DNA from 2 places in the Paenibacillus sp. F024 genome. Region 1 is predicted to be linked to the other one. Evidence: riboswitches for the same ligand, from Rfam matches in the RefSeq annotation. Region 1 holds a riboswitch; the other holds the start of a gene.
The links. Region 1 has a riboswitch for thiamine pyrophosphate ahead of ACZYR9_RS11415 (ABC transporter ATP-binding protein). Riboswitches for the same ligand answer to the same signal wherever they lie in the genome.
Positions count from the first base shown of each region.

Region 2: linked by a shared signal. The riboswitch ahead of ACZYR9_RS13945 (ECF transporter S component) and the one ahead of ACZYR9_RS11415 (ABC transporter ATP-binding protein) in region 1 are both predicted to bind thiamine pyrophosphate.

Region 1 covers NZ_JBVASZ010000009.1:41,281-48,125, reverse strand. Annotated here, with positions in the region: gene ACZYR9_RS11435 (acyl-CoA reductase) at 1-813, opposite strand, end outside; gene ACZYR9_RS11430 (LuxE/PaaK family acyltransferase) at 822-1,949, opposite strand; gene ACZYR9_RS11425 (ABC transporter substrate-binding protein) at 2,019-3,047, opposite strand; gene ACZYR9_RS11420 (ABC transporter permease) at 3,044-3,805, opposite strand; gene ACZYR9_RS11415 (ABC transporter ATP-binding protein) at 3,802-4,551, opposite strand; TPP riboswitch at 4,604-4,713, opposite strand; gene pdxA (4-hydroxythreonine-4-phosphate dehydrogenase PdxA) at 4,795-5,793, opposite strand; gene ACZYR9_RS11405 (four-carbon acid sugar kinase family protein) at 5,799-6,845, opposite strand, start outside.
Region 2 covers NZ_JBVASZ010000012.1:29,155-35,999, forward strand. Annotated here, with positions in the region: gene ACZYR9_RS13925 (SDR family NAD(P)-dependent oxidoreductase) at 25-825, shown strand; gene tenA (thiaminase II) at 873-1,535, opposite strand; gene ACZYR9_RS13935 (energy-coupling factor transporter transmembrane component T family protein) at 1,584-2,384, opposite strand; gene ACZYR9_RS13940 (ABC transporter ATP-binding protein) at 2,391-3,911, opposite strand; gene ACZYR9_RS13945 (ECF transporter S component) at 3,908-4,501, opposite strand; TPP riboswitch at 4,613-4,718, opposite strand; gene ACZYR9_RS13950 (hypothetical protein) at 4,883-5,089, shown strand; gene asd (archaetidylserine decarboxylase) at 5,249-6,040, shown strand; gene ACZYR9_RS13960 (MFS transporter) at 6,081-6,845, shown strand, end outside.

The DNA of each region.
Region 1 (6,845 bases):
GATCATCGCGAAGCTGATCTTATGGCCGTAGCTGACAAAGCGCTTGGTCCCGGGCACTCTCGACCGCAGCTTTTCCACCGTTTCCTGCGAGCCGTAAGCGACGACCGCTTCCGCCGCCGCGATGACCGGCTGCTCCAGCTCTTCATTCCCGCCCTTCCATGGCAGTACGGCAAGGCAGTCCGCAAGCGCAGGATCGACTTCCGCCAACGATTCGGCAAACAGCACGGCCATCAGCGGCTCAGCCGAGGAGGTCTTGCCCAGATTGGCCGATTTCAATAATATGCCCATGACCAGACTCCAGATCGGAAGCCCGGGCACATTGCCGGAAAAAACGTGAAATAACAGCTCGGGCCCGTATGCCCGGCTCATTCCGCCGTTTTTCCGCGGCCGGAATTCATCCAGTACCGCCGAAGCATCGAATTCCTCGTCCAGAAAGCGAAGCAGCTCCTTCCGGCGAAAGGTCCGGAAGAAGCGCTTGAGTTCGAGCCGAATCATTTCCCCGTCGTAGCCCGTAATGACCGGAAGCCAAGCCTCCGCCAACCGGCGGAGGTCATAGTCCGGGTCCAACCATTTGCGCACGGCCAGGTCCAATCGCTCAACAATTTGTTCTGTTCTTAAGCGGGACAGGTAGTCCCTTCGCCTCACGGAAATTTCCCGCGCAATGTCCGTGATCAACTCCGGCGTCAATATTGGGTACTGCAGAACAAGTGTTCCCTGAGGTCCATCGAGATGCCGCTCCGTGAATGAGGCCAGCCGGATTACGCTTGGGACTTTATATGCGGGCCTTACGACCACCTTCTCCAATGCGCTCATGCTCTCACCTACTTCTTATTCGAGCTCAACAGCTGATCGACGGCTATGGAGCAGCCGCGGGCTTCCGAGCCTTTGATCCGGCCCAGCAGGTTAAGCCCGTGTTCATTTTTATACCCCATATCCTCCGTGAGAACAGCCAATGCCGAATTCCAATTGCACAGATCATAGTGGGCCAATACACCGGTTTGCCCATCAGGTACCGGATCCAATGTATCGGGGTGAAGAACGAGTGTCCGAATCCAGGGCGGATTCGCTTTTTCATGCACGGCTCGCCCCGTCAGTATGCGGCTGCGTATCGTTTGATCATAGATTTGGGAGCTGAGCTCCGTCATCCCGTACATATTGATGCAGAACTCGCGCTCTAGGCCAAAATGCCCTTCGATCTTTTGGTAAAGCTCCTCCGCGGTAATTTCGCGGGACTGTCCCTTCAGACCGCCGGTGTCAAAAAGACGGCTCCCCTCCGGAAGCTCGACTCGATAGCCATATGCCGCACAGTAATCCAGCAAATGCACATAAGCAAAGGTCGCCCCGATCAGAAGCACCGGTTCGTTACGGGCAGCACATTCCTGCAGCGTCGCAAGAGCCCCTTCCATATCCAAACCGTTGTCTTGCGAGTAAAAATAGCGGCTTCCGGGTGTACCGTAATGCTCCACAGCCTTCGTCAAATAACGGGAGAGGGAAGAATTGCGATTCACGTCGGCTGCCGGAGACAGCACCAGCACGGTGATCCGTTCACGATCCGGAAGCACATAATGTTTGAAAGGAGGTGCCATCGAGGCATCCCATACCTCCAAGGTCGGATGGTAATGCCTTCCCCGCTTGTCCGCATTCGTCGTTCCGCTGGTCATGAATACGGCTTCCGCTTCCTCCGCAGGCTCGCACGATAGCGTCAGCTCTTTGAACGCCTGAATCGGGATCGGCGGAATGTCCCGCCAATCCTTTACCGTTAATGGAGATTTACGCCTGGCTTGGGCATATTTCTTGTACGCTGCATTGTGTTGAAATTGATAGCGAAACAGCTTTAAAGCCGTCTCCTGAAACAAAGCCTCCGATTCGGCCTCCGTCACATCTCCTGCCGAGAAGCGCTCGATATATTCCAAAATATGCTGTACGATTTCTTTCGATTCCGCCTTCAATGTGCATCCCCCTCCCTATAGCACGGTTCCCATATGGACTAATATGGATGCCGGACCGCATCTGTGCGGCTACTTCTTCGGAACTAGGTCGTTCGTTACGATATCGCCAAGATTCAAGTTATTCTGGATCAGACCTAGCTTCTTATATACCTCGGCACCTTGCTGCAGTACCGACGCATCCAGCCAACCGAGTCCGTTTTTGTCCGTATCTGCGGATACTGTGGATGCATTGCGCAGCTTGATGATTTCCACATTGCGGGCTTTATCTTTTCCGTCGATCGCTTTGGTCACAGCTAATTCAGCCGCCGCATCCGGATTTTGAATCATCCACTCGGCGCTTTTTTTGTACACCTCAAGGAAATTTTTCAGCATTTCTTTCTTCTGCTGGAAGGTCTCCTCGGTTACAACGAATACGTCGCTGGGTACGTTCAAGGAGTCCTTCACGTTGATTACATTCACTTCTCCGAGTCCCTTCAGCTTCGCATCGGCCAGACCGGTATCCGTAGCCGCCGTAGCATCAACCTGCCCTTGAATCAGAGGAGCAAAATTGGAAACGCCGGTTTCCACGAGCGTGACATCCTTCTCCGTTAAGCCCGCCTGATTCAGAACGACCAGCAGGTTATGCCGGGTGCCGCTGGACAAGCTGTATACGCCGATTTTTTTGCCTTTGAGATCCTTGGGCTCCTGAATGTTCTTATCCTTCAAAGACACGATATTGAATACGTTTTGAGGATAAATATTATAAATAACGTGCAGCTTCTCGCCTTTATCTAGTGCAAAGTACAGGGACCCCGGATCGGTAAACGCAATGTCGGCCTGCTTGGACAGGATGTTCTTAATCGCATCTCCGCCCCCGGCTCCCGGAACAAAAGTAAAATCGATGCCCTTTTCCTTAAACCAGCCCTGCTCCTCGGCATGATAAAGATTCGTCTGTTCGGTGATCGGCTTGCTCCAGCTGGCCATGACGACCTTTTGCGTTTGCGCCGGCGCTTGAGCGGCCGGTGGAGCCGAATTGGCATCATGGGACGACGAGGTGCCGCAGGCCGATAACAGCAGGCTCCCCGCCAACATCATGGCTGCAATCGAATATTTTTTCATTGATCTTTCTCCCTTTTATATGGTTTTAGCTTGATCCTCTCAACAACAATAACGATCTGATACAGGGCCATGCCGAGCACGGTGAGCAGCAGCAGTACGGCGAACATCAGAGGTGTATCCATCATCCCCTGGGAGGCGATGATCAGCGCCCCGAGGCCTTGGTTGCCCCCGATAAACTCACCGACCACCGCCCCCACCACGGCCAGCACCACAGCGACGCGAAGTCCTGAAAGAATTCCGGGCAAGCCCGCCGGAAGCTTCAGCCGGAGCAACGTCTGCCAGCGGGAGGCGCCCAGCACCCGGAACAAGTCCCGCTTCAACGGGTCTACGTAGTGAATCGCGGTAACGGTGCTTTCCAGCAGAGGAAAGAAGGAAATCAGCGCCGTGATGACGACTTTGGGGGTTGTCCCGAATCCGAACCAGATCATAAACAGCGGAGCCAGAGCCAGCTTGGGCACGGCTTGACTGGCCACGACATAAGGGGATAACAGCCGTCTTAACCACGCCCATTCGCCCATCCCGATCCCGCAAAGAACCCCGAACAAGCCGCCCAGCAGCAAGCCGAGTACAATCTCAAGCAGCGTTTGGCCGATATGTTTTGTAAAATATCCCGTAACCAAGCCCGTCCACAGGGTATCGGCTATGACCGACGGAGCAGGCAGTACCAGCTCCGAAACCCCGCTGGAACGGACAAAGCCTTCCCATGCGGCGATCAGCAGTACAAAAAGCCCGAACGGAAGAACTGCATTCCGAATCACTTCCGGCCTCCTCCTTCCATCGCCTGTCTCACCGCCAGACAAACCCGGTTAAATTCGCTGTCATAGCGCATTTCATAATGGCGCTCATCCGGCAAAGGAACGGAATATTCGCCGGCAATGCCTCCGCCATGAAGAACGATGACACGGTCCGATAAATACACGGCTTCCGTAATGTCATGGGTAATAAAAAGAACCGTGATCTTCCTGCTCCTGCACAGCTGGAGAAGGTCTTCCTGCAGCGACTCCCTTGTCAGAGCATCCAGCGCAGCAAAGGGCTCGTCCATCAGCAGCAAGGACGGCTCCCGGATCAAGGCCCGGGCAATGCCTACGCGGCTTTGCTGACCGCCGGACAGCTCGGCGGGATACTTATCGGCATGCAGAGCAAGCCCCATTCGCTGAAGGTAGGCGTCCGCAGCCTCGCGGTCGGCCCGGGTCGGCTTGCGGAGCAACGACACCGGAAGCAGGACATTATCTCTTACCGTCTGCCACTCCAACAAAGTAGGCGCCTGAAAGACCACGCCGACTTGGGTTTGCGGCTGCGTGACCGGCTTGTCCGCGATCAAGACCGTCCCTTCGTCAGGCGCGAGCAGACCTGCCGCCAGCTTTAACAAGGTCGTCTTGCCGCAGCCGCTTCGACCGGCCAGGGACACAAACTCCCCCTTCTGAACTTGCAGCTGCAGCCCATGGATGACCTGATGCTTCCCGTTATAGTTGTGACTTACATCTTGAAACTCCAGGTAGGCCACCTAGATCCTCCCCCTGCCTTCAACTAACAAAAACACACCTTGCCCATAGCAAAGTGTGTCCCTCACCTCTCCCTACGCTGGCATGACCCAACAGGTTCAAATGGTTAACGGCGGACCAGCCGTACTCTCAGCCCGGTTCTCCGGGCTCCCACGCTGTATACAATTATATTCATGATACGCTATAGGTGGCCGGCGGTCAAGAAAGAGCCTGTATTCCTCCATTGGAACACAGGCTCTTTTGTCTTAGATATCTTTTGGAGCCAATTCGATGGCATCCCGCAGCGCGGCCAGCATACTCCGCTCATCGGCAATATTTTTACCGGCAATATCAAAAGCGGTACCGTGATCTACCGAGGTACGAATGATCCCGCCCTTTAATCCGACCGTAATATTGACTCCTTCTTCCAATCCCAATACCTTGATCGGACCATGGCCTTGGTCATGATAGCAGGCGACCACGATATCGAAGTCCCCGCGGACCGCACGGAAAAACAACGTATCGGCCGGGTACGGCCCTGTTACATTGATGCCCTCCGCTTTGGCTTTCTCAATGGCCGGAATGAGCTTCTCTTCTTCTTCCCCGTTCCCGAACAAGCCGTTCTCACCGGCATGAGGATTAATCCCGCATACCGCAATTCTCGGCTCGGTCTTCCCGGCGCGGGTAAGCGTCTCATGAGCCAGCTTAACGACCGTATACGTTCTTTCCGGGTTAATCATCTCGATCGCTTTAATCAAGCCCACATGGGTCGTCAGATGAATGACCTTCAGATTCGGAGAGGACAGCAGCATCGAGTAGTCCTCGGTACCGGTTAACTCGGCCAAAATTTCGGTATGGCCCGGATACAGATGTCCTCCCTTATGAAGGGCTTCTTTATTCAGCGGCGCGGTGCAGATCGCATGAATTTCCTTGTCTTTGGCAAGCTCCACGGCCTTTTTAATAAATTGGAAAGCCGCGTTCCCCGCTTCACTCGAAACCTGTCCAAACGGCAGATCCGCAGGCAAAATATCCAGATCAACGCAGTCGATAGTGCCATGCTCAAACAGAGCCTCGCTCAGTTGACTGATTTTATTAATCTTCACATCGGCCTGCACGATGCTTCTGGCCCGTTCCAAAATTTTATAATCCCCAATGACGACCGGCTTGCACTGCTCATACACCTGAGCCGATTGCAGCGCCTTTACAATGATTTCCGGTCCGATACCGGCAGCATCACCCATCGTTATCCCTATAACTGGTTTCATACAGTTTATTCCCCCTTGAGCTTTTGTATGGAATTAAGCAGCGATAAATCCGTTCCGAATGCCCCCGCTTTAGTGATGGCATACATCGGCTTGGCTCCAATTGTACGGCCGAGCGGGATGCCGGTTTCCACTTCGGCAATGAGTTGGAATCCGGTCACGCCAAGCTGGGTACAGACCTGCTTGGCCGTATCTCCTCCGGTTAACACCAAGCCCTTCAATTCGCAGGCTTCGATCAGACGGGAGGTTACTGTTCCCAGTGCGGCGGAGATCGAATTGCTCACCGCGCTTTCGTCCATTCCGTTCTTTTTGCCCAGCCGTTGGGCCTCTTCAATATCTTCAGGCTTTCCGGAGGAAAACAGAGCAATATCAGCCTGCTCCCGAAGTGCCTGCATGGCATCCTCATATGCTCTTTGGATTTCCGCCTTACGGGATTCTTCATCGGCTACAAGCAAAGAGGAGCGCAGCTCTATACCTTTAATATGAGGCTGTTCAACGACAATGTCCAGCTGTTTGCGGGTGGTTGGACTTACACTGCCGGCAACGAGCAGCACAGGCTTCTGATCCTGCGGAATTTCCAGCTTGATCTGCTTTGGTTCAAGCCCGTAAACCTCCGGTAAATAATTAGCCAATCCTGCCGAGCCTACCCAACAAACGGAATAGCCGCTTTGGGACACCGTTTGAACAATAAGCCGCAAATCGTCTTCCTGTTCGGCATCAAATACGATGTACCGGATCTGATCCTCTTGACATTGCTTCAGCTTGGCCTGAACCGGTTCGAGCCCGGATCTCAGTTCCTCATAAGTCACCAAAGCCACCGAGCGCTCCGATTGATTCTGCACAAGTCTTGGGATATAGGAATCGCGCACAGGCGTTTTCGGATCTCTTGCGATTTCCGTCTCGCCCAAAGGCTTGCCGTGAAGGTAGTGAATGCCCTTGACGGTGGTTCGGCCATTCTTCGGATAGGCCGGAGCAATCACGACGAAATCCGGTTGAAACGCGTCGTATAGAGCATCGATCTCCGTCCCAAGATTTCCTCTCAGCGTGGAGTCCAC
Region 2 (6,845 bases), on a different contig from region 1:
TGCCAAAGAAGGAGGAGAATGGGGATGAATTTGGGACTTAACGGTAAAATAGCCATTATCACCGGAGCAAGCGCCGGAATCGGATTAGCCTGCTCTAAAGCGCTGTTCGAAGAAGGCGCTTCCATCGTGATGGTAGCGAGGGACACGGAGCGCATGGAGCAAGCGAAAGCCGCCATCCTGCAAGATTATCCGGAGAAGGACGCTTCACGCATCGTCACAGTGAACGGGGATATGCGCAAGCCGGAGACCGTCAAACAAGCGGTATCCACCGCGATGGAGCATTTTGGCCGCATCGATATTTTGATCAATAATGCCGGATCGGCTAAGGCGGGTGCGTTTTTTGAGATGCCCGAGGAAGCGTTCCTGGAAGCTTGGAACTTGAAGCTGCTCGGCTATATTCGCATGGTCAAGGAAGCCGCCCCGCACATGATCCGTCAAGGAGACGGGCGCATTGTCAACATCGTCGGAGGGGCGGGGCGGACTCCGGGTCCGACGTTTCTGGCCGGCAGCACCGCCAATGCGGCTCTGCTTAACTTTACAAGAGGAATCTCCAAGGAGCTGGCCCGGTCCAATGTAAGAATTAATGCGATTTCGCCCGGCACCACGGCTACGGAACGAATGCAACGGCTGGCGGAGCAAAATGCTAAGGCTAAGGGGATTACGGTCGAAGCCCAAAATGCGGAGCTGAACGCCGCCATTCCGCTGGGGCATGTGGTTGATCCTGCAGAAATCGCGGCTATGACGCTGCTGCTTGTGTCCGATCGCGTTCCTTCGATTACAGGTACGGAAATTGTTATCGACGGCGGACAGCAGCCGGGCGTGTAGACGGCACGATAAAAAACCGCAGCTGCCGGCGCTGCGGTTTGCACGTATTATATCGGCCAGGCTTCCTGACGGTAAGCCATGTCCCAGAACATATACTCATAACGGCTGCTGATCACAAAAAGGTTCTGCATCCGTTCCCGGTCCTGCGGCGTCGCCTGCTCCGCGAGCTCATCCATTCTTGCAACTTGCTCCTCGACCAGCTCGCGGAACCACTCGCCTCCGTAGGCGGCGATCCATTCCCGGTAGATGGGCTCTTCCGGTGTGCAGCCTGCAAGCCTTTCTCCGATCTCGTAATAGAGCCAGTAGCACGGCAGAATAGCGGCAATGATGTCGCCCAGCTGTCCGGAATACGCCGCCCTCAGCATATGCGATGTATAAGCGTAGGCCGTCGGCGCCGGCTCGAATGCCTTCTGTTCCTCTTCGGTGATGCCCAGCAGCTTCGAGAACTTCTCATGCAGAGCCAGCTCGGCTTCATAAGTGCCCTGAGCATGTATGGCCATACGGTTCACGGTGTATAAATCGTTGGCCTTGGCGGCCCCCAATGTCTGCACCCTTGCAAACTGCGACAAATAATAGGCGTCGTTCAGCACATAATGCCGAAAGCAGCTGAGCGGCAGCGTGCCGTCGCCAATGCCGCGAACGAACGGATGCTCGAAGCTGGCCTTCCAGCTTGCATCCGCCGCCCGGCGAAGGTGTTCGGAAAATTTCATCGGAAATTCCCTCCGTTTCTCCATTCAGATTCGTTAACAGCCCAGCTTCTAACTTGTTCTTACATCGCTGATGCCGAAATACGGAAACTCCTGTCCAAGCCATTGCGCGACGATCCAGATCAGCAGCATGACAGCGATCAGTATGGCATCCTTGCCCGACCAGCCGATCAGATAGTAATAGGAACGCTGCTTGACCAAAGAGAACCGTTTGGCCTCCATGGCTACTGCGATCCGCTGGGCCCGGCGAATACTTTGAGCCAGCAGCGGAATGGCGTACCTTTGGAGGGCTTCCACCCAGCCCCGGATCCCATTGGCTCTCTTTACGCCGCGGACCTTGAGAGCCATCTTCAGCGTGCGGTATTCGTCGGACACCATCGGCAGCAGCCGCATAGCGGCCATAAAGCTGTAAGCATACTTGGCCGGAAGCCGCAGCTGCTGCATCAGGGAATAAAACAACCGGACGGGACTCGTCGTCAGTCCGAACAGCAGGCCGATCAGCGCCATATTGACCGATTTCAGCCCGATATGCATGCCGCGATAGAAGCTTTCCTCCGTGATGTGTATGAGTCCCCAGCGCAGCCAGGTCGTCTCTCCTTTGCCGAAAAACACCATGGACGTCGCCGACGATACGAACATCAGCGCGAAGGGCAGCGTCAAAAGCAGCAGCCGGCGCATCGGATGGCCGGCTGCTGCAAAGAACAATAGCGCAAGCATCCAGGTCATATGGATAACCACATTCAAATTATGGGTCAGCAGTACGAGCATAAACATGCCTATGGAAACGACCAGCTTAAAGGCCGGGTTGACGCGGTGCAGCCACGTTTCCTTGTATGACCAACGAAACGGCACAGCCCATCAGCTCCTTGGTTCTGCGGTAAGCGGCGGGCATGCCGCCGTGAACCGGCTTGTGTACTCTTCGGGGCTGAGCTCCGCGGCAAGACGCCCCTGCCGCACCTCCCAGACCCGGGTAGCCAACCTTCTTACAATTTCCGGATCGTGCGTGACCATAACAATGGCAACCCCTTCCTGCCGCCAAGTCTCCAGCTTCTCCAGCAGCGCGAACGTATTTGCGGCATCCTGGCCAAAGGTAGGCTCGTCAAGCAGAACAAGCCGCTGCGCTTTTACCGTTGCCGCCGCTACGCTGAGACGGCGCTTCTGCCCGAGCGACAGCTGATACGGATGCAAATTCCGGTGCCGATCGAGACCGAACCACTGCAGCAGCTCATCGGTTTTCTCCCGGGTCGCTTCCTCGGATTCCCCGTCGCGCCTGAAATTAAAAGCCAATTCATCATACACGCTGTTGGTCACAAACTGCATCTCCGGGTTTTGAAAAACATAAGCCGCCATACCGTTAATGTCGTCGAAGCCTTGTACCGGCCGTCCTGCAAGCCTGTAGCTGCCTCGGGTTGGAATCAATTGCATCAGGGATTGAAGCAGGGTGCTTTTCCCCGCGCCGTTCTCTCCCACCACAGCAACCCAGTCCCCGGGATACAAGCTTGCGGAATCGGCTTCGATCTTGGGGGTGTTCCCCTGATAGCCGATAAACCCGTGAAGTTGGACCAAAGGCTCCCTCTCCTTGGGAGGACCGCTTAAAAATCGGTCGTTATCCTTTGGGAACCGGTTCTCCTGGTCATCCCACACGCCCGGATACCAAATTCCGTACTCTTTAAGCATCGGCTTGTAATCCCGGAAAATATGCTCCGGCTTTCCGTCTGCAGTGATACGCGCGTGAACGTCAAAGAGGATCACCCGATCTACGAAATCGACAATTTCGTCAATTTTGTGCTCTACTATAATAACGGTCTTATCCTGAGTGATTTGTTTTACGGTTTGCCATACCTCGGACGTCCCTTTCGGGTCGAGGAGCGATGTCGGCTCATCGAGAAACCAGACGTCAGGCTTCAGCGCCAGCAGCGAGGCGATAGCCAGCCGCTGCTTCATTCCCCCGGAAAGCGCAGCAATCGGCACATGAGGATCATCCAGAGCCAGTCCAACCTGCTCCAGACACTGCTTGATCATCTCCGGCATTCGTTCATGGGGGATCCCGATATTCTCAAGCGCAAACGCAATTTCTTCATCTGCATATGGCATGCAGAACTGGGAGTCCGGGTCTTGAAACAAGTACCCCCACGAAGAGGGAATCCCGATGCCTTCATATTTGAGCGGCACCTCCAATGCCTCAGGAATCAGCCCGCTTAAGACCTGCAGAAGCGTAGATTTACCGCAGCCGCTTGGACCAAGCAGCAGCACCTTTTGCCCTACAGGCACGGCCGCCGTCAAATCATCGAACAGCAGCGACGGACTGCCCGGAAACTTCAGCCTAAGCTGCGAAACCCAGGCGATGAAATGGTCCGCATATGGCTGTCCTCCGTTCACTGCCCCCTCTTCCTTTCCAAAGCCTCATAATCGTCGGCGCTCGCCGGACGCACAAGCTGGGTGACTCCGGTTTTTTCCAATGCCTTCACAAGAAGGTAGGCCAGAGGCCCGCCGAAGAGATACCCGCCGATAAACCTCATGACGATATAAAGAATCAGACTCCAGGTTTGCAATTCCAGAAGATAGCCTTTGAGAAAATCGAGCGCAAGCGCGGCCGCTCCTGCAGCAACTCCGGCGAGACCGGCTGCGGTCGCAGAGTATCGTTTATAGAGGAACAAGGCAAAAATCAGCTCCGCGCCAATCCCCTGCAGCACTCCATACGTAAGCAGCTCAACACCGTACGGAGAACCGGTGATCAGCTCGCCGGAGGCTGCGGCCACTTCCGCCAGCAGAGCGACCCCGGGCTTGCGGATGATCAGGAATGCGACGGTTGCTGCCATAAACCACATTCCGTACATCAATTGGTCAAGCTGGATGCCCGGAAGCTTGGCCAGGTTATAGATGTCGGTCCATACCCTATAAATGATACCGAACACAACCGCAATGACGACCGTAACCAAAATATCCGTTAGCTTCAAGCGTTTGGACATGGTATCCTCTCTCCTTTTTTATCATGTCATGGGAGCCTGCAGGGAGAATGACGGCAAAAAGGCCGCTCCCCATGAAGGAAGCGGCCATATAAGCACAGAAAAGGCACATGTGCCCTACGATCTCCACTTTCCTACGCTGGCATAAACCAGATCAGGTTCAGAGGGTCTAGGATCTACCGATCCAATCTCAGCCTTTGCGGCTCCCCTAGTGACATAGAACATCATATCACGGTTGAACTATTTGTCAATGGAGAAATATTGCATAAAATGCTATAGCCAATCCCACCTTCTTCTGATACAATAATCATTGCTTGCACTTTCGAGCTTTGTACCGATATGCTGTTAATTTAAAGCGCTATCACGTGCGAAGGGTGAGATGGGATGAATGACATGATATCGATGCAGCGGGAAGCAGAGCGTTTCATTACACCGGATCTGGTATCCCAATGCGCCTACTGCACCATGATCTCTCCCGACCCCAAGTACAAAACCCCCGTATACTGCACCAAATACTCCGGATCAAGCCAGCCGATTCTGGTTAATCTGGCCGCTTGTCTTTCCTGCGGGGAATACAAAAACCGCCAATAAGGCTTAATGCTTTAGCTATAGCCGACAAGAAATGCTCCTGCTGGAGCTTTTCTTGCTTTATAAGGGTCGTTTTATGATTGCTTTGTGCTCCGTTCTGTGTCAAGATAAGCGTTAGATTCGCTTACTTACATTATGAGAAAACAGGTGAACCTTTCCATTATGAAGATTTCGCTATTCCGGCTTCTGACTGAGCTTTCCTCACGCAAGACCGTGTCGAAACTGACGGGAGCCTTCGCCAAATCCAAAGCCAGCAAAGCGCTGATTCCCCGCTTTATCCGCACTTACGGCATTCGCGAACAGGATGCGGAAAAAGCGGTTCATGAGTATGCTTCTTTAAACGAATTTTTTACCCGAAGGCTAAAAAGCGGTTTGCGTCCGATCGATGATACCCCCAATACCGTAGTCAGCCCCGTCGATTCGCTGATCACCGGGATGGGCGACATTCGGGAGGGATTGATCGTCAATGTGAAAGGGCAGGACTATACGATCGATGAGCTGCTGAATCAAAGTCCCCGTATGATCAATTACAAGCATGGATTTTATTATGTACTCTATTTGAGTCCCACCGACTATCACCGGATTCATTCGCCCGTGACAGGCACCATTCTGGAGAAGGAGCATATCGCAGGCAAGGTATATCCGGTGAATGACTTCGGACTCAAGCATATGCGGCGGGTCCTCAGCCGCAATGAACGTTTGATTACTTATATTCAGCATGAAACCGGGGAAGTCGCCGTCGTGAAGGTAGGCGCGTTAAATGTCAGCAGCATTCAATACGTTACCCCGCTTCCGGCGGAGCTAAGCCGCGGTGACGAGCTGGCCTACTTCGAATTCGGATCTACTATTGTACTGCTAACCGAAACGGGCACCTTCATCCCGCGCCAAGACTTAAAGGTCGGGAGCAGGGTTGCCATGGGTGAAGCGCTCGGAACAACGAAACAGAAGGATTAGACCGTAAAAGCCTAATCCGTCAGGAAAGGAGCGTTCTGCCATGCAGGCGCAAACCGGAGCGGCGGCTTCGGGACCGGTCTTTCAGAAGGCCCCGGAGTCCAATGCGAAACCAACCGTATTTCGTATACTGCTTGCCATCAGCTTGGTCCATTTGTTCAATGATTCGATTCAGTCGGTCATACCGGCGATTCTCCCGATTTTGAAGGATTCGATGAATTTGACCTACATGCAATCGGGTCTTATCGTGTTTGCGCTCAATATGACCGCTTCGGTCATGCAGCCGGTCATCGGCCTATATTCGGACCGCCGTCCTTCCCCTTACATGCTGCCCCTGGGAATGGGCTTCACCTTCATCGGGGTGTTGGGACTGGCTCTGGCGCCGAATTACTGGCTGGTTCTGCTGTCCGTACTGCTCGTCGGACTCGGCTCCGCCGTCTTCCACCCGGAAGGCTCGCGGGTAGCCTACATGGCCGGAGGCTCAAGACGCGGACTCGCGCAATCGATCTTTCAGGTCGGCGGCAACTCGGGGCAATCCCTGGCACCGCTGATGACAGCCCTTATCTTCGTACCGCTCGGACAATTCGGAGCAATCTGGTTCACGGCGGTAGCCGGTCTGGCCATTCTTGTTCAGCTCTTTATCTCACGCTGGTACAGCGGCTATATCGCAGCTCATCCGCCCGCGGCAAAAAAGAACGGCGTACGGGTCATGAGTCCTTTGCGCAAAAAACAGATTACGTTTGCCGTACTGACCTTGATTTTTCTCGTGTTCGCCCGGTCATGGTACCATGCCGGAGTTACCATTTAT